4 regions of the Cytobacillus sp. FSL R5-0569 genome follow, and region 1 is predicted to be linked to each of the others. Evidence: riboswitches for the same ligand, from Rfam matches in the RefSeq annotation. Region 1 holds a riboswitch; each other region holds the start of a gene.
The links. Region 1 has a riboswitch for S-adenosylmethionine ahead of MKX78_RS07335 (PLP-dependent aspartate aminotransferase family protein). Riboswitches for the same ligand answer to the same signal wherever they lie in the genome.
Positions count from the first base shown of each region.

Region 2: another riboswitch for S-adenosylmethionine. It lies ahead of MKX78_RS20120 (iron-containing alcohol dehydrogenase family protein); the one in region 1 lies ahead of MKX78_RS07335 (PLP-dependent aspartate aminotransferase family protein).
Region 3: another riboswitch for S-adenosylmethionine. It lies ahead of MKX78_RS00700 (bifunctional homocysteine S-methyltransferase/methylenetetrahydrofolate reductase); the one in region 1 lies ahead of MKX78_RS07335 (PLP-dependent aspartate aminotransferase family protein).
Region 4: another riboswitch for S-adenosylmethionine. It lies ahead of metK (methionine adenosyltransferase); the one in region 1 lies ahead of MKX78_RS07335 (PLP-dependent aspartate aminotransferase family protein).

Region 1 covers NZ_JBBOWW010000001.1:1,402,758-1,407,309, forward strand. Annotated here, with positions in the region: gene yhbH (sporulation protein YhbH) at 1-351, shown strand, start outside; gene MKX78_RS07325 (MBL fold metallo-hydrolase) at 618-1,568, shown strand; gene MKX78_RS07330 (NUDIX hydrolase) at 1,602-2,228, shown strand; SAM riboswitch class I at 2,295-2,395, shown strand; SAM riboswitch class I at 2,577-2,687, shown strand; gene MKX78_RS07335 (PLP-dependent aspartate aminotransferase family protein) at 2,764-4,552, shown strand, end outside.
Region 2 covers NZ_JBBOWW010000001.1:3,935,542-3,940,093, reverse strand. Annotated here, with positions in the region: gene MKX78_RS20130 (methionine ABC transporter ATP-binding protein) at 1-191, opposite strand, end outside; gene MKX78_RS20125 (MetQ/NlpA family ABC transporter substrate-binding protein) at 231-1,052, opposite strand; gene MKX78_RS20120 (iron-containing alcohol dehydrogenase family protein) at 1,049-2,164, opposite strand; SAM riboswitch class I at 2,257-2,372, opposite strand; gene MKX78_RS20115 (hypothetical protein) at 2,452-3,027, opposite strand; gene MKX78_RS20110 (GNAT family N-acetyltransferase) at 3,338-3,775, shown strand; gene MKX78_RS20105 (hypothetical protein) at 3,894-4,552, shown strand, end outside.
Region 3 covers NZ_JBBOWW010000001.1:141,217-145,768, forward strand. Annotated here, with positions in the region: gene MKX78_RS00700 (bifunctional homocysteine S-methyltransferase/methylenetetrahydrofolate reductase) at 1-1,491, opposite strand, end outside; SAM riboswitch class I at 1,598-1,710, opposite strand; gene rpsJ (30S ribosomal protein S10) at 2,069-2,377, shown strand; gene rplC (50S ribosomal protein L3) at 2,414-3,043, shown strand; gene rplD (50S ribosomal protein L4) at 3,068-3,691, shown strand; gene rplW (50S ribosomal protein L23) at 3,691-3,975, shown strand; gene rplB (50S ribosomal protein L2) at 4,004-4,552, shown strand, end outside.
Region 4 covers NZ_JBBOWW010000001.1:3,647,518-3,652,069, forward strand. Annotated here, with positions in the region: gene asnB (asparagine synthase (glutamine-hydrolyzing)) at 1-390, opposite strand, end outside; gene metK (methionine adenosyltransferase) at 853-2,052, opposite strand; SAM riboswitch class I at 2,353-2,478, opposite strand; gene pckA (phosphoenolpyruvate carboxykinase (ATP)) at 2,866-4,449, shown strand.

The DNA.
Region 1 (4,552 bases):
GAAAGTGGCGGCACAATCTGTTCGTCTGCTTATCGTAAAGCATTGGAGTTAATTGATCAAAAGTATAACCCAGTCAGATATAATATATATCCATTCCATTTCTCAGATGGGGATAATTTAACTTCAGATAATGCAAGATGTGTAAAACTTGTTGAAGAGTTAATGAAAGTATCAAGTATGTTTGGCTACGGGGAAGTGAATCAATATAACCGCCATTCCACTTTAATGTCAGCATACAAAAATATAAAAAATGATTTGTTCCGTTATTATATTTTAAAGCAGAAGGCTGATGTATTCCATGCGATGAAAGGCTTTTTTAAAGAACAAGAACAGAAGGAAAAGTTGGCTTAATGAGAGCCTGTTTTGAAAGGTTCGCAACTAAGTTCTGAAGTGTAATAGCTTACTTACGAGCGTTTCGGAGGCAGGTTTTGAAAAATGATGAGAACAAAGCAATCGAGCTTTTTAGTTATATCACAGCGATTGATGCTGTGTTTTTTTTTGCTCAACTGACTTAGCACTATGTAGATTTGAGCACTTTTATCTGTAATTCTTTTAAGTAGCTCTCTTCATCTACTTATGTCATAATTTTCATAAAGAGTAATATGGAGGGGTTTCCTTTGCACAAAATTCAAGATTTAGGTAATGATATTCAATTGATTGATTTAATGGATTTACAAACACCTGAGCGTACGGGGGCGTATATATTAGGTGCTGAAGAATTAACAGTGATTGAAACAAGTGCTAGTCCTTCGATTCCCCATCTTATAGAAGGAATGCAGGAATTGAACATTAACCTTGAAGACATCAAGCATATTATTGTCACTCATGTACATTTAGACCATGCTGGGGGAACTGGTTTGTTCTTAGAACAATGTCCAGAAGCAAAAGTATATGTTCATCCAAGAGGTAAACGGCATTTAGCTGACCCTAGTAAATTAATTGCTGGTGCTAGAATGGTATATGGCGATGATTTTGATCAACTATTTAATCCGATTGTGCCAATTGATGAGAAGAGATTAGTCGCGATGGAAGAGGGACAATCATTGGATATCGGTGGGCGTTTGTTAACTTTCTATGATACCCCTGGCCATGCAAAGCACCACTTTTCAATCCATGATTCGAAAAGTAATGGCTTCTTTACTGGCGATACAATTGGCGTATTTTATCCTAACATAGCAAGAAAAGGTTATCCATTAGTTCTGCCATCGACTTCTCCTAATCAATTTGATCCAGAGGCGATGTTATCTTCTGTTGAAAAAATCGAATCACTTCAACCACAACATATCTTTTTTGGGCATTATGGTGAGGGCCCTGAACCAAAGGATGTTTTTACTCAAATTCGTTATTGGTTACCTATATTTACTTCAGTTGCAGATGACGTTTTTCTCCAAGGAAATGACATAATAAAAATGCAAGAAGCCATACAATCGGAATTGTTGGAACAAGTAAAACATTATTTATTAACAGCGCACGATGTTGAACTTAGTGCAGAGGATAAGAAGCTAATAGGCTTAGATTTAAATGTCTGCACAATGGGGATGATTGATAGATTGCAGAAAGTGAAATAAAGATTTAAGTCGTGTGGTTTGGAGGTAATTAACATGGATTTGGAAGAAATAAGATCAGAGATACAGCATCGTCAATCAGATATATTGGGTAGCTCCAGATTGGTTAAATTCGCTGTTCTTCTTCCCCTAATAGAAAAAGATGGAGAAATACATATTTTGTTTGAAGTACGGTCTTTATCTATGAGAAGACAGCCAGGGGAAATTTGCTTTCCTGGGGGGAAAATGGATCAAGACGATGTGGATTTAATAGAGACGGCAAAAAGGGAGACCAGTGAAGAGTTAGGTATCCCAATTGGAGAAGTCTCTGTTTTTTCAGAACTTGATTATGTAGTGACACCTTATGATACAGTGATTTATCCGTTTGTAGGCACAATAGAGAGCATCAGTGATCTTAAGCTAAATCCAGAGGAAGTGGATCAAATTTTCACAGTACCACTTGCTTATTTTTTGAAAGAGGGACCATCTATTCATTATATTGAGATGAAGCCAGAGCCTAATAGTAGCTTTCCCTATCATCTCATTCCTAATGGGGAAAAATATAAATGGCAAACGCGGAGGATGCAAGAAATTTTTTATACTTATAAAGGTCATGTGATATGGGGGTTAACAGCTAAGATACTGTATCACTTTTTGACGCTTATCCAGGATGAAAATAAATAAATTTTCAAAATGTTATTGACGATTCCCTATAAAAGGGTATATGATGTTAAACAAATAAATATGAACTTCTTATCCAGAGAGGCGGAGGGACTGACCCAGAGAAGCCTCGGCAACCAGCAATCTTTTGTATGGTGCTAATTTCAGAGGATATTATCCAAAGATAAGGAGAAGGTGAGCTCGTTAATTCAAAGCCCTTCTGCCTCTTCTAGGTAGAAGGGCTTTTTATGTGATAGAGCTAATATTTTATTGGAATATAAAATATATTCAGATTTCATATTGACGACAAATCATTTTTTGGATATAATTCTATTTGTAATTAAAGTATTAACGCTTTAAAAAATAAAATATTTCTTATCGAGAGTGACGGAGGGATCAGGCCCTATGAAGTCCGGCAACCTTCAAGCAATTGCTTGAAAAGGTGCTAAATCCTGCAGGCAGTAAATGTCTGGAAGATAAGATGAGGCAACCCCCTCTTCTTATGAAGAGGGGGTTATTTATTTTAATCATCCGACTAAAAAGTAGAGGAGAGTATATAATGACGAATCAATTTAACACTTATGATGATGAGACGATTTTATTACATGGAGGTCAATCACCAGACCCGACAACGGGATCTCGTGCAGTTCCTATTTATCAAACAAGTTCATATGTTTTTCATAATACAGACCATGCGCAAAGCCTATTTTCATTAGATGAGACGGGAAATATCTATTCACGAATCGGTAATCCAACGGTAGATGTATTAGAAAAACGTATTGCTTTATTAGAAGATGGGGTAGCGGCAGTAGCGACTTCATCTGGAATGGCAGCTATAGCTCTTTCAATTATGAATATTGCCCAAGCGGGTGATGAGATTGTTGCAGCGTCGAACCTTTATGGTGGAACATATAATCTTTTTGCCATAACACTTCCGAAATATGGGATTAAAGTTCATTTTGTTGATGGATCTGACCCTGAGAATTACCGTAAAGCGATTACGCCAAAAACTAAGGCTTTATATGGAGAGATTATTGGGAACCCAAGTCTTCATGTCCTAGATGTAGAGGCAGTTGCAAATATTGCTCATGATAATGATATTCCTCTTATTATTGATAATACTTTCGCTTCACCTTATCTTTGCAAACCAATCCAATGGGGAGCAGATATTGTCATTCATTCGGCAACAAAATGGATTGGTGGTCATGGAACAACAATTGGCGGACTTGTAGTTGATGGCGGACGATTTAATTGGAATCATGATAAGTTTCCTGGTTTTACTCAGCCAGATCCAAGTTATAACGGTATTGTTTATGCGAATGAGTTTGGTACACTCGCTTTCAGTACAAAACTTCGTGTTCAGTTGCTGCGCGATTTTGGGTCATCATTAAGCCCACATAGTGCATTTCTTTTACTCCAAGGATTGGAAACACTCCATTTACGTATAGAGAAACATACGGAAAATGCAGCGAAGATAGCCCATTTCTTAAACGCTCATCCAGCTGTCGATTGGGTCGCATATCCAGGTTTAGCAGAGCATCCAGCGCATGAACTCGCGAAGAAATATTTAAACACTGGCTTCGGTTCCATTGTGAACTTCGGTATTAAAGGTGGCCGAGATGCAGGTAAAAAAGTGATAGATACAATTGCATTGTGGTCTCATGTAGCCAATGTAGGTGATGCGAAGTCACTCATTATTCATCCGGCTTCAACCACACATCAACAGTTAAGTGCAGAAGATTTAATTAAAAGCGGTGTAAGTGAGGAACTCATACGTTTATCAGTTGGGATTGAATCGGTTAGAGATTTAACCAATGACTTAGATCAAGCCTTCTATGAAGCGACTGGTATTTCTTCGAAGGGAGAACAAAAAGGAGAAACAGCAGTAAATGATGAAGGTGTTATTCGATGGGCATTACAATCATCCTCATTAAAAGAAGATGTGGATGGCAAAGAACTGCAAAGAGCAAAAAGGATAGCTGTTGTTGGATTAAGTGGAAATCCTGCTAGACCAAGTTACCGTTTAGCAAGAAAAATGCAAAGATTAGGTTATCAAATCGTGCCAGTTAATCCAAGAGAAACAGAAGTATTAGGTGAACAGGCATATCCAAATTTAAAATCCATTCCTTTTACCATTGATATTGTGCAAGTATTTAGAAGCCCTGAAGCTGCGATAGAAGTGGCGAAAGAGGCAGTAGAAATCCAACCGAAAGTTTTCTGGCTACAAGAAGGTGTCATTTCACCAAAAGCAGTTGAAATAGCAAAAGAAGCCGGACTTGAAGTGGTACAAAATCGCTGCACATATAAAGAGGCACAGAGATTAAGAGGTTCTATTGTAACCTTTGCTT
Region 2 (4,552 bases), 2.5 Mb from region 1:
ACTTTTACAGAACCACTATCAGGTTTTTCAAGTAAGTTCACACAGCGAATTAATGTACTTTTACCAGCGCCGCTGTATCCGATAACCCCGTAGATTTCTCCTTGATTCACTGATAGTGAGACATCCTTTAATGCATGGATGCTTCCTTGTTTTCCTGTAAAGGTTTTGGTTATATTCTTAAGCTCTATCATGATTTGATGCTCCCTCCGTAACGCTCATTTTTAATCATTTTACCAAGAGACGATAACTGATCCGTCAAATTCCTCTTCAACAAACTTTTCAATTTCTTCACTGCGGTAGATATCAGCTAATTTTTCAAGAATTTCATCATCTTTATTCTCCGTACGGACAGCAGCGTGGTTTACGTAAGGTGAATCCTTAGGCTCGATAAAGATAGCGTCTTTAGAAGGGATAAAACCAGCTTCAATTGCAAAGTTCGTGTTAATAGCTGCAGCGTCAAGCTCTTCTAGCTGACGAGCGATTTGAGCAGAGTCAAGTTCAATAAATTCATAGTTACCATTGTTTTTTTCAATATCACGAACTGTTGAATTAATACCTGTTTCAGGATCTAATTCGATTAATCCCGCTTTTTCAAATAGTAATAGAGCTCGGCCACTATTTGTTGGGTCACTCGGAAGACCGATTTTTGCGCCATCTTTTAATTCAGCTACATCTTTTACATTGAGTGCATAGATGCCCATCGGGAATGAAACGGTATCAAAAGATTTAACTAAATCTAAATTTCTATCTTCTTTAAATGCATTAAAATAAGGCTCAGTTTGAAAAATGTTTAAGTCAATCTCTTTTTCAGCTAATGCGACATTTGGCATCACATAATCAGTAAATACTTGTGATTTAATGTTGATATCTTCTTCTTTAGCTAATTCAATTACTTTTTCTAAGATTTGCTCATGTGGACCTGCAGTGACACCAATGACTAATTCTTCATCGTCATATAATCCTTCTGTAGAGTTGCTGGCTTCATCACTACCACATGCAGCTAAGCCTGTTAAAGATAATAAGAATGTTCCAGTTAGTAACCATTTTTTCATGATGTTTGAACTCCTTTTTGTTCATTTTGTTTTTCTAATAATCGAAGTGCTTGTAAAACAGAATGTTCACTTATCTCGTTTTTCATAAAGTGAATAGATTCAGTTGGGCGTATCGCCTTTTTTACAATTGTCTTCATTAATTGCTCATCATTCACATCAATAGTTAGACTAGAGAGACTACTTGGCAATTGCCAGCTCTCATAAAACGGGAGAAGGTAATCAACTTCCGTCCATTTTTCTTCAATGGCCAATTGACCAAGAATCCCGTAAGCGACTAATTCCCCATGAAGAAAATCTTGGGCTGCATCCGCTACGGTTAGTCCATTATGAAACGAATGGGCACCAGCGATTCGTCCTGCTTTTTCGCCGAATCCACCGACCATACCCCCAGTCATGATAATCGTTTCAATCACACGGATAAGTGCTTTTGAGGTTTCGTTTTTGGCTACTGATTGTAGTGCGGCTTCACCATCATTAAGCAATGTATCTCGGCAAATTTTAGCTGAAAATTGCGAAACTTGTTTAGGTACAGGAAGTGTTTCTTCAGGGTAAAAACTTTCAATTAGAGCTTCAGCTTCATAAAACTTGGCTAATGTATCCCCAATTCCTGCTTTTAAATAAGTAATAGGCGCTTTAGCAATAATTTCAGGTTCAACCAATACGAGGGTTGTCGCAATAGGGAACTCGGTATAATGAGTAAAGCTGCCTTCTTCATTATAAAAAACACTTAATGGTGTCCATGCGGCACAGGTAGCTGCGATTGTCGGTATAAGAATGGATTGAACAGATGCTTCAATCGCAACTGCTTTTGTTATATCTAATGCTGTCCCACCACCAATACCTATTACGCCATTAGCACCATCATTTGTTATTATTTCTTGGATGTCATGGACCTTTTTTAAGGTAGTGTGACCATCTATATAATGAAGGTGAATGTTGTTATCTATTACTTCCTTGGGCAAGTAGGGTTGCACGGCTTGCCAAGCTTTTTTACCGGTTATGATATGGTATTTGGAAACAGAAATATCTTTAAGTAGGTCGGGGAGTTCTGTTAGAATGCCTGAACCTAATAAATAATGTCCTGGAGCCCCTTTTACGATTGTTACAGTCATTTCCTCTCCTCGTTTCTCTTTTGATGTGATGATAAAAACAAAAATGCCTCTCATCATGAGAGGCATAAATATACTAGAATAGTAGTAAACCTCTCTCATATATCAAAATACCAAAAAGTATTTTGCAGGATTTAGCACCTGTTCATATGGGTATATGAATGGTTGCCGGGCGTCGCAGGGCCAGTCCCTCAGCCGCTCTTTATAAGAGAAAATGCTTTATTAAATTATATTCATAATATTATCTATTACATGAAAAGTCAATAACATAATTGAAATTAATCATTAAACTAGTGATGGTGTTCTACTTGTGGGGTGTTTTCTTCAATCGGATGAATTGAGTTCTTCGCTTCTTGATGAATTCCCGATGCGCAGATAATGGCGATGCTTAATAAGAATGTTAGATAGAAGGGCACAGGTCGATTTTTCAATGCTTCCTTTAATGAATGTTTTTTGTGCATGAGAAGCATCATGGCAAAAATACTAATTAAATAAATCAGATCCATGCTAATGATCATAAATGTAACTTCACTGGGTACCAACATAATGCCTAGCATTGCCCCCATCATACTTCCCATGAGACTTGACGCTTGAGCTTCAACGAGTCCGTTTGTTTTAAACGGTAGTCCTATAAAAATGGCAATGACAGCGCTAATGAGAATTGATAATACAGTTGCTTTAGCCATTTCTGGTAACCACACAGATATAATCAAACCGATTGTTAAGCTACTCGTCATACCAACCACCATGGGAATACATTTAGAATATTTTGTAGCTATTTCTTTCTTTTTTCTAACGGCACTAATAAAGAAAAAGAAACTGTAGCCGACAACTAGAAAAAGACTGAACAAAGCAAGCATATTCAAATTACCCTCCTTTGGATGCTCATAAAATACCTCGATGCCTCCTTTCATATATATTTTGTATCGTAGTGATTATGTCAGTGCAATGATAAGAAACTTTTTATACTGTTCATTCGTAAATGAATAAAGCAATATTTTCAAACTAAGAAAAGTGGTAGTCTTGGTTTATAAGTTTTCATTCAGAACAGTTTTATAAAAAAAGGAGTTTTTATATGGGGGAAGAAATAAAGATTAGACCGATACATATAAATGATGCAAGAGATATTCATGAAATGCATAGGCAAGATTCTATTATTCAACAAACAATGGCCTTATCATCGGGGAGATAAAAGATATTGAAGATTATATTGAAGGACTTACAAAAGAAGACCATGTATTTGTTGCAGAATGTAACGGTCATGTTCGAGGGATAGCTTCCTTAGAAGAGAGAAGTGGAAAGTTAAGATATAGCGGGAATGTGCCTATCTCTATTAATGAAGAAGTACAAGGAAGAGGGATTGGCAAGACGCTTCTTGAGCGAATAGTAAAGCTTGCCGATGAAGAGTTAGGACTCATCAGATTAGAGTTAGATGTATGTGCAGATAATATAAGGGCGATTGCATTATATGAAATGTTTAACGAGGCTTTGTCTAGCTCCGGACGCCATCGGCTCGAGGTCATAAGCCAATTCGTCAAAAAGGTTAAAAAACAACCTTTCTGCCGGCTCGTCTTATGCTTGTCACCGATAAGCGGGCGCCCTGCGCTTTTCTAATTTATAGATGTCATTATTATGGGAAGAATTAAAGAGAACCTTTAAATAGAAACGATTTAATGTTAAAATTTTACTTCCTGCACGTTAATTAAATCATAACTAAAGGAGAACAGCTGCTTTGAATCACTTAATAATGGAACAACTAAAAACCTATTTTAAAGGAATCAACCCAGATGATTTAGTTATGGAGCAGATGGAATTTGAAGAAAATGTGTATGATATCCTGTTGGAAGATTGGGGAGAGTCAATTGGCTCGGTTCGTATGGATGAATTAGGTGTGGCAGAGTTTTTCATTTATACGGATGAACTAGATGAAATTCCAGGGGAAATGAGTAAGTTTGATATGATCATGCAAGCAGAGCAGTTTATAGAAAGGTTCTATGATTCGACTTTCAGGCATGGGTTATATTTGTCAGCATACATTGACTTAGGTGAATATCATATGATTTTATATAATCGCAAAGATGAGCGGTTGAATAAGGAACTCCCTCATTCTGGAATTAGTTTTACAATGCTTAGTAATGGGGTATTAAGTGCAGTCGAAAGAGAAAGCATGGATTTTGAACTTGTCTATCCCAAAACACTGATTACGAATGAAGAAGCGAAGCGGATTTATTTAAATCATTTAAGGATTCTACCTGTTATTGCAAAGTATGATAATGACATATTTGTCAATGGTGATGATGAGTATCACTATGTTTATCAGTTGGAGGATTTTATTCTTGGTGTACACACAAATGGGGGAATACTTACCTCGGATTCGTTTGGTGTTGGCAA
Region 3 (4,552 bases), 1.3 Mb from region 1:
TGGCTGTGACACGAAATAATCAGCGCCTGCTTTTATCTTCCTTTCAAGTCGGGCAACAGCTTTGTCTAAGGATTTGACATGAGGATTAAATGCTGCCCCGACAGAAAAGACGGCATTTTCACCAAGTTCAGAACCTGAAGGGGAAATTCCTTCATTAAATTGTTTAATCATTTCTATTAATTCAAAGGAAGATAAATCAAACACAGATGAAGCGCCTGGGAAATTACCAACTCTTGCCGGATCCCCTGTAATGGCTAAAATATCATGCAACCCCAATGTATGAAGACCCATGAGATGTGATTGTAAGCCGATTAAGTTTCGATCTCTACAGGAGAGGTGGACAAGTGGTCGAACGTTTGTATCCTTTTGGATGATGTGTGCTAGGGCTTCATTTGCGATTCGTGGTGTCGCAAGAGAGTTATCTGCGAGTGTGATTGCATCAACCCCAGCATCTTTTAAGGCTCTGGCACCTTCAAAAAATTTAGCAGTTGATAGCTTCTTAGGTGGGTCTAGTTCGACGATGATGGTGCGTTTTTCTTGTACAAGTGTCTCTAACGGGGTATTGGTGCGTTCGATTGTAATTCTCTCTATTTTAGGTTTCCTTTTATTTGTTACGTGTTTTTCAATAATTGGTACAGCATGCCTAACTTCGTCTGCAAATGCTTTAATATGGCCAGGTGTCGTTCCGCAGCAACCACCAAGCAGTCGAACACCTTGCTTAAGGAAGGACTTCGCTGATTTTCTAAAATAGTCTTCACTCTCCTTATATTGAATCGTACCATCGATATAGGCCGGTAGACTCGCGTTAGGATATGCAGAGAGAAACGCGTGCTGAGGTAATTCAACGGAGGAGAGTGTCTCTAACATATGATGTGGACCTAAACGGCAGTTTACCCCGACAACATCTGCCCCTTTAGCTTCTAACCTTTTTAAGGCGTCATTAATTAACGTCCCATTTTGTAATATAGCGATTTCTTGTAAAGACACTTGGGCAATTATAGGTATATCCGTTTCTTTCCGGGCAATAGAGAGAACCGTTTCTAATTCTTCTAAATCATAATATGTTTCAAGAAGGAGCCCATCTACGCCTTCTAACAATAAGCAGTATAGCTGTTCACGAAAGTTACGTTTAATTTCATCTAGAGGAATAGAGAGGGGGTTTAATCCTCGTACACCTCCAATTGTGCCAAGCACATATGCCTGGTGCTGTTGAATACTAGATCGTGCCAGTTTTACAGCCGCGCTATTAATCTCTTTGACTGAATCCTCTAGGCCATACCGTTTCAATTTTAAATAATTCGCAGCATAGGAATTTGTTTGAATTAAATCAGCACCTGCATGGAGATAGGCTTGATGAATGTGCTGAATTTGTTCCGGTGCTGAGAGGTTTAACTCTTCAAAACATGTATCCGTACCATAAGAATAAAGAAGTGTTCCTATCGCACCGTCAGCAATTAATACTTGGTTCTTCATTTTTTCAAGGAAGTTCAAAGGTCTCACTCCTTCAATTCATATTTTGTTGAATTCAATGGATGAGAAGCCAAAGAGAAAATAAAAAAGGCCCTCAAGAAGAAGGCCTATTATTATCATAGTCATCTTCTCATCTTTCAAGCGTATAGCTTGTAGGAATTAGCACCTTTTCAATAGTGTTCACTATTGATGGTTGCTGAGGTGTCATCGGGCCTATCCCTCAACCTCTCATGATAAGAAATAAAAAATATTTTATTGACTAAAATTTACATGAATGAGTCTATGTTTGTCAAATAAAAATTTAGAAAATTTAAAAATAAGTAATTAAATAAGTGCTTTTTTAGAAAATGATGTAAAGAGGAAGATATACTTGAAAACACTATTAACAGCAGTTATAATGTTAAAAGTGTGCAGAACAGAGAGAAACGCAATCAATAGTTGCATTTGTTATGTCTTTTCTGTATAATAGACAATGTTGGTCTTTGACTGCGATGAAGTGAAAGGTTGCTGACACACCCGGCCGCTTTGCCATGGCGAGTGTGTGGGAAATTTTCACGGAGAATGTCTATATGAAAATAGGCGAAAAGGAGGGAAAATAATGGCAAAACAAAAAATTCGTATTCGTTTAAAAGCTTATGATCACAGAATTCTTGATCAATCTGCTGAAAAAATCGTTGAAACTGCAAAACGCTCTGGTGCGGCTGTATCTGGTCCAATCCCATTGCCAACTGAAAAGTCAGTTTACACAATTCTTCGTGCGGTGCATAAATATAAAGATTCTCGTGAGCAATTCGAAATGCGTACACACAAACGTTTAATCGACATCATTAATCCAACACCACAAACAGTCGATTCATTAATGCGTTTAGACTTACCATCTGGTGTTGATATCGAAATTAAACTTTAATTAATACATTAAAACAATCTAGGAGGTGTGACTGAAATGACCAAAGGAATCTTAGGAAGAAAGATTGGTATGACTCAAGTATTTGCTGAAAACGGTGATCTTATCCCGGTAACAGTGGTTGAAGCTACTCCAAACGTTGTTCTTCAAAAGAAATCAGTTGATACTGATGGATACGAAGCAATCCAAATCGGTTTTGAAGATAAACGTGAAAAGCTTTCAAACAAACCGGAAAAAGGACACGCTGCTAAAGCTGATACTACTCCTAAGCGCTTCGTTCGCGAATTACGCGGAGCTGACTTAGCTGAGTATGAAGTTGGTCAGGAAGTCAAAGTTGATATTTTCGCTGAAGGTGAAAAAATTGATGTAACAGGAATTTCAAAAGGTAAAGGTTTCCAAGGTGCAATTAAACGCCACGGACAATCTCGCGGACCAATGGCACACGGTTCACGTTACCACCGTCGCCCAGGTTCAATGGGTCCTGTTGCTCCAAACCGCGTATTTAAAGGTAAATTATTACCGGGTCGCATGGGCGGAGAACAAATCACAGTACAAAACCTTGAAATCGTAAAAGTAGATGCAGAACGCAATCTTCTATTAGTAAAAGGTAATGTACCTGGCTCTAAAAAAGCGCTTCTAAAACTAGTAAGTGCGGTTAAAGCAAAGTAATAACCCGGAAAGGAGGAAGTAAGAATGCCTAAAGTTGCATTATTAAACCAAAGTGGTTCACAAGTTGGCGATATTGAGCTGAACGACTCAATCTTTGGTATCGAGCCAAACAACCACGTGATGTTTGAAGCTGTTATTATGCAAAGAGCTTCTCTACGTCAAGGAACTCATAAAACTAAAATTCGTTCTGAAGTAGCTGGCGGAGGACGTAAACCATGGCGTCAAAAAGGCACAGGTCGTGCTCGTCAAGGTTCAATTCGTTCACCACAATGGCGCGGAGGCGGTACTGTATTTGGTCCTGTACCACGCAGCTATAGCTATAAATTACCTAAAAAAGTTCGTCGCTTAGCTATCAAATCAGCGTTATCTACTAAAGTTGCGGAAGAGAACATTCTAGTATTAGAAACACTATCTTTCGAAGCTCCAAAAACAAAAGACTTTAAAGGTCTACTTAAAGGTCTTTCTGTAGATTCTAAAGCATTAATCGTAACTGCAGACATCGATGAAAACGTAGCATTATCTGCTCGTAACATCCCTGGAGTAACAGTTGTTACTGCTAACGGAATCAGTGTATTAGACGTTTTAAATCATGATAAATTGATCATGACTAAGCAAGCGGTCGAAAAAGTAGAGGAGGTGCTTGCATAATGGATGCACGCGATATCATTAAGCGCCCCGTTATCACTGAACGTTCTACTGACATCATGGCTGACAAAAAATATACTTTTGAAGTTGATGTAAGAGCTAATAAAACTCAAGTTAAAGATGCTGTTCAAGAAATCTTTGATGTAAAAGTTGAAAAAGTGAACATCATGAACTACAAAGGTAAATTCAAGCGCATGGGTAAATTCGGTGGTTATACAAACAAACGCCGTAAAGCGATTGTTAAACTAACTGCTGACAGCAAAGAAATCGAAATCTTTGAAGCTTAATTTCTAACAAGAAGAGGAGGGAAATGAAATGGCGATTAAAAAATACAAACCTACCTCTAATGGTCGTCGCGGCATGACGGTATCTGATTTCGCAGAAATCACTACAGACAAACCAGAAAAATCTTTGCTTGCTCCAGTAAAGCGCAAAGGTGGCCGTAACAACCAAGGTAAGTTGACAGTTCGTCATCAAGGCGGCGGTCATAAACGTCAATATCGTATCATCGACTTTAAACGTGACAAAGATGGAATACCAGGTCGCGTTGCTACAGTCGAGTATGATCCAAACCGCTCAGCTAACATTGCACTAATTAATTATGTAGATGGAGAAAAGCGTTACATCCTAGCTCCTAAGACTCTTAAAGTAGGCGCAGAAGTAATGTCTGGTCCTGAAGCAGATATCAAAGTAGGTAATGCATTACCACTTACAAACATTCCTGTGGGTACTGTAATCCACAACATCGAACTTAAACCTGGTAAAGGTGGACAGTTGGTACGTTCTGCTGGAACAAGTGCACAAGTACTTGGTAAAGAAGGCAAATACGTATTAGTACGTTTAAACTCTGGTGAAGTTCGTATG
Region 4 (4,552 bases), 2.2 Mb from region 1:
ATCCCAAATAACGAAGGAAAACATACCTCTCAGCTTTTCTGCCGCCTTCTCCTTGTAATAACTGTACAAAGCAATAATCACTTCAGTATCCGAATTAGTTTCAAAAGTTAGTCCTTTATTGATTAATTCCTCACGTAGTTCAACATAGTTATAAACTTCTCCATTAAAAATAATCCAGTATTTACCATTGTCATAAGTCAGTGGTTGATGACCACTTTCAATGTCTATAATACTTAATCGACGGAAGCCAAATTGGATATGGTCTGCACGATAATATCCTGAATCATCTGGTCCACGATGAGTAATAATGTTATTCATATTCTCAAATTGCTTATCTGCTTCTTGTACTTTTTGTGCTTGATCATGTATACAACCAATAAAACCACACATTATGTACGTCACCTACTTTTTATTTCATCTAGTTTGTATTTTTTCCCATACCTTGTATAGACGATAAGTTATTTTAAAAAGTTTCACCTTTCGAAAAAAAAATGGAATGATTTATGCTAGGCAGTATGTTCATGTTTACTTCTTCATATACTTAAGGATGTTTATTCTTTACCCTCAATTTAAGACGAAAAGATGACAATTATTTTAATTTTATATGAAATCGTTTCCTTAAGCGTATTTGTCCATTATTAGGGGGCTTAAAATATTATATTTATTTGCTACTGTAATATCTAAAAAAACGACTTTTACTCTTCTATCTTTGGCTATTCCACTTCTTGATGTACGAGCTAATCGCTTTGGCTCAATTGTACGTTTATTAAAATTTAACGATAGCCCCTTTTCCACATAAAAAAACTGTAGAAAACTCATTAAAGGAGTTTTCTACAGCCATAATTTTCTAATTTATTTTAAAGCTTCCTTACGCAATTCTTCCGCTTTATCTGTGCGCTCCCAAGGTAAATCAATATCTGTACGACCAAAATGTCCATAAGCAGCTGTTTGCTTGTAAATCGGACGGCGTAAATCAAGCATTTTGATAATGCCAGCAGGACGGAGGTCAAAATTGTTTCTAACAACTTCAACTAAAACATCCTCAGATACTACTCCAGTTCCAAATGTATCAATACTGATGGATACCGGCTGAGCAACACCAATTGCATATGCTAATTGTACTTCCGCTTTGTCAGCTAGTCCAGCAGCAACGATATTCTTTGCTACATAGCGAGCTGCGTAAGCAGCTGAACGGTCAACTTTCGTTGCATCCTTACCAGAGAATGCACCACCACCGTGACGTGCATAACCGCCGTATGTGTCAACGATAATTTTTCTACCAGTTAAGCCAGCATCACCTTGAGGTCCACCAATAACGAAGCGACCTGTTGGGTTGATGAAGTATTTTGTGTTTTCATCAATTAATTCAGTAGGAACAACTGGGTTAATTACATGCTCTTTTAAATTGCGTTGAATTTGCTCTAAACTAATTTCTGGATGGTGCTGCGTAGAGATAACAATTGTATCAATACGTACAGGTTTGTTGTTTTCATCATATTCTACTGTTACTTGTGTTTTACCATCTGGGCGAAGGTAAGGTAAGATTTCCTCTTTTCTTACTTCAGCTAAACGGCGAGAAAGTTTATGAGCTAATGAAATAGGTAATGGCATAAGCTCTTTTGTTTCATTACATGCAAAGCCAAACATTAAACCTTGATCTCCAGCACCAATGGCTTCAATTTCTGCATCAGTCATCTGTCCTTCACGCGCTTCTAATGCTTGGTCTACACCCATAGCAATATCAGCTGACTGTTCATCAATAGAAGTTAATACAGCACATGTTTCAGAGTCAAAGCCATATTTTGCACGTGTATAACCAATTTCCTTAATGGTTTCACGAACGATTTTTGGAATATCTACATATGTGGATGTAGTGATTTCTCCTGCAACCAATACAAGACCTGTAGTAACAGACGTTTCCGCAGCAACCCTCGCATTTGGGTCCTGTGATAAAATAGCATCTAATATTGCATCAGATATTTGGTCACTGATCTTATCCGGATGACCTTCAGTTACTGATTCAGAAGTAAACAATCTACGTTTTGTTGACATCTGACTTCCTCCTTATTTATCGAATCAATAAGACTTTATTATAGTCTTTATTTTTGATACGGAACTCATTCCCTTATTTGAATCTTCATTATTTATGGGCCAATGTTTATCTCATACCCTTAATAACCTATGCGCTAACTTGGAATATTGAGAATAAAATGGTTGGTCTTTTTCCCATACATAAATAGTACATTCCAAAAGCCGCTCCTCGTATTCGCCAACATCATGTTAAAAAGCATGAAAAAAAACCTCTTCTCTGATTTAGTGAAAAGGTTGAAGCAAAATGATTCGCGCCTTTCACTCTTATCGTTCAAGGATAGTGAGTAATAAATCCTTGCATCAGGTTAGCACCTTTGCTCATGAAAATGTAGTTGGCAGGTTGCTGGGTTTCATAGGGCCTGTCCCTCCACCAGCTCGGGATAAGAGAGTATCCGTTCAAGGATTCATCATAACTTACACATGGAATATAGTCAAATGTTTTTCATTAACAATTCAATGTAAAAATTGTCATATCCGACTCTATAAACTTTAGTTTTGATAACGGATAATTTTAGTTAAGATCATACCGTTCTTTTTCCTTAATATATATAAAAATTACATTAAATTTGCTGATTATCCTTTTTAAATTTGCAAAAGCTATTTATAATGAATACTGCCTGTATTTGTGACAATTTCATTAATTATATAAAAATGATTTATATAGTATAGACTGAATGAATAAATGTGTTATACTATTTTTGAAGAAATAATCACAAATAGCGACTGAGATGCATATCTCTTAAATAATATTATATAAAGGAAGGTATTCATCAGATGAATTCTGTATCGATAACTGAGTTAAATGATTTACTAAAAGGCGAAAACATCCAAGTTCAATTATCTGTGCCGCAACTAGTTGAAAAAGTATTAAACAGAAACGAAGGTGTTCTTACATCTACTGGTGCAATTCGCGCGACAACAGGTAAGTATACAGGTCGTTCACCTAAAGACAAATATACTGTTGAAGAAGCAAGCTCTAAAGATAAAATTGACTGGGGAAGTGTGAACCAACCAATTTCTGAAGCAGTCTTCAATAACTTATACAACAAGGTGATTGCTTTCTTAAAAGAGAAAGAAGAAGTTTTCGTATTCAAAGGATTTGCTGGTGCGGATAAAAAACACCGTATGCCAATCCAAGTAATTAATGAATATGCTTGGCATAACCTTTTTGCACACCAATTGTTTATTCGTCCTACAGAAGAAGATTTATTAGATCACGAATCTGAATTTACAGTTATTTCAGCACCTAATTTCAAAGCAGACCCAGCAGTTGACGGTACAGCTTCAGAAACTTTTATCATCGTTTCATTCGAACGCCGTATTGTACTTATTGGTGGTACTGAGTATGCTGGTGAGATGAAAAAATCTATTTTCTCTGTTATGAACTACATGCTTCCTGAAAATGGAATTCTCCCTATGCACTGTTCAGCCAATGTTGGCCGCGAAGGTGATGTTGCTTTATTCTTTGGCCTTTCCGGAACTGGTAAAACAACATTATCAGCTGATCCCAACCGTCGTTTAATCGGTGATGATGAGCATGGCTGGTCTCCAAATGGAGTATTCAACATTGAAGGTGGCTGCTATGCGAAGTGTATCGACCTTACACGTGAAAAAGAACCACAAATTTTCGATGCCATCCGTTTTGGCGCTGTACTTGAGAATGTTGTATTAGACAAAGAAACACGCGTAGCAGATTATGCGGACAATACGCTAACGGAAAACACGCGTGCGGCTTACCAATTACAAGCAATTGACAATATTGTTGACCCGAGTATTGCAGGTCACCCGAATACTATTATCTTCTTAACAGCTGATGCTTCTGGTGTATTACCTCCAATCTCTAAATTGAATAAAGAACAAGCAATGTATCACTTCCTAAGTGGATACACTTCTAAGCTGGCTGGTACTGAGCGTGGTATTACTTCACCACAAGCGACTTTCTCCACTTGTTTTGGATCACCATTCTTACCATTACCAGCTCAACAGTATGCAGAAATGCTTGGTAAAAAAATTGACGAGCATAACGCGAAAGTATTCCTAGTAAACACTGGTTGGACTGGTGGAGAATATGGTGTAGGAAGCCGTATGAAGCTTGCTTATACACGAGCAATGGTTGAAGCTGCTCTAGAAGGCGAACTAAATTCTGTTGAGACAGTAACTGACCAAGTATTCGGTTTAGAAATTCCTCAACATGTAACTGGTGTTCCAGATGAAGTACTATTGCCTAACAAAACTTGGCCAGACCAAGATGCATATAATGTAAAAGCAAAAGAACTTGCTAATGAATTCCGTGAAAACTTCAAGAAATTCGGTAATATCTCTAGTGAAATCGCTGAAAAAGGCGGTCCTATCGCTTAATTAAAAAAACCTTCGAGCATCCGACTCGAAGGTTTTTTGTTTCAATAATTTCACTTCACTCATCACTCACTGTTTATTTTTGAGGGTCAAAATACCGGTTCAA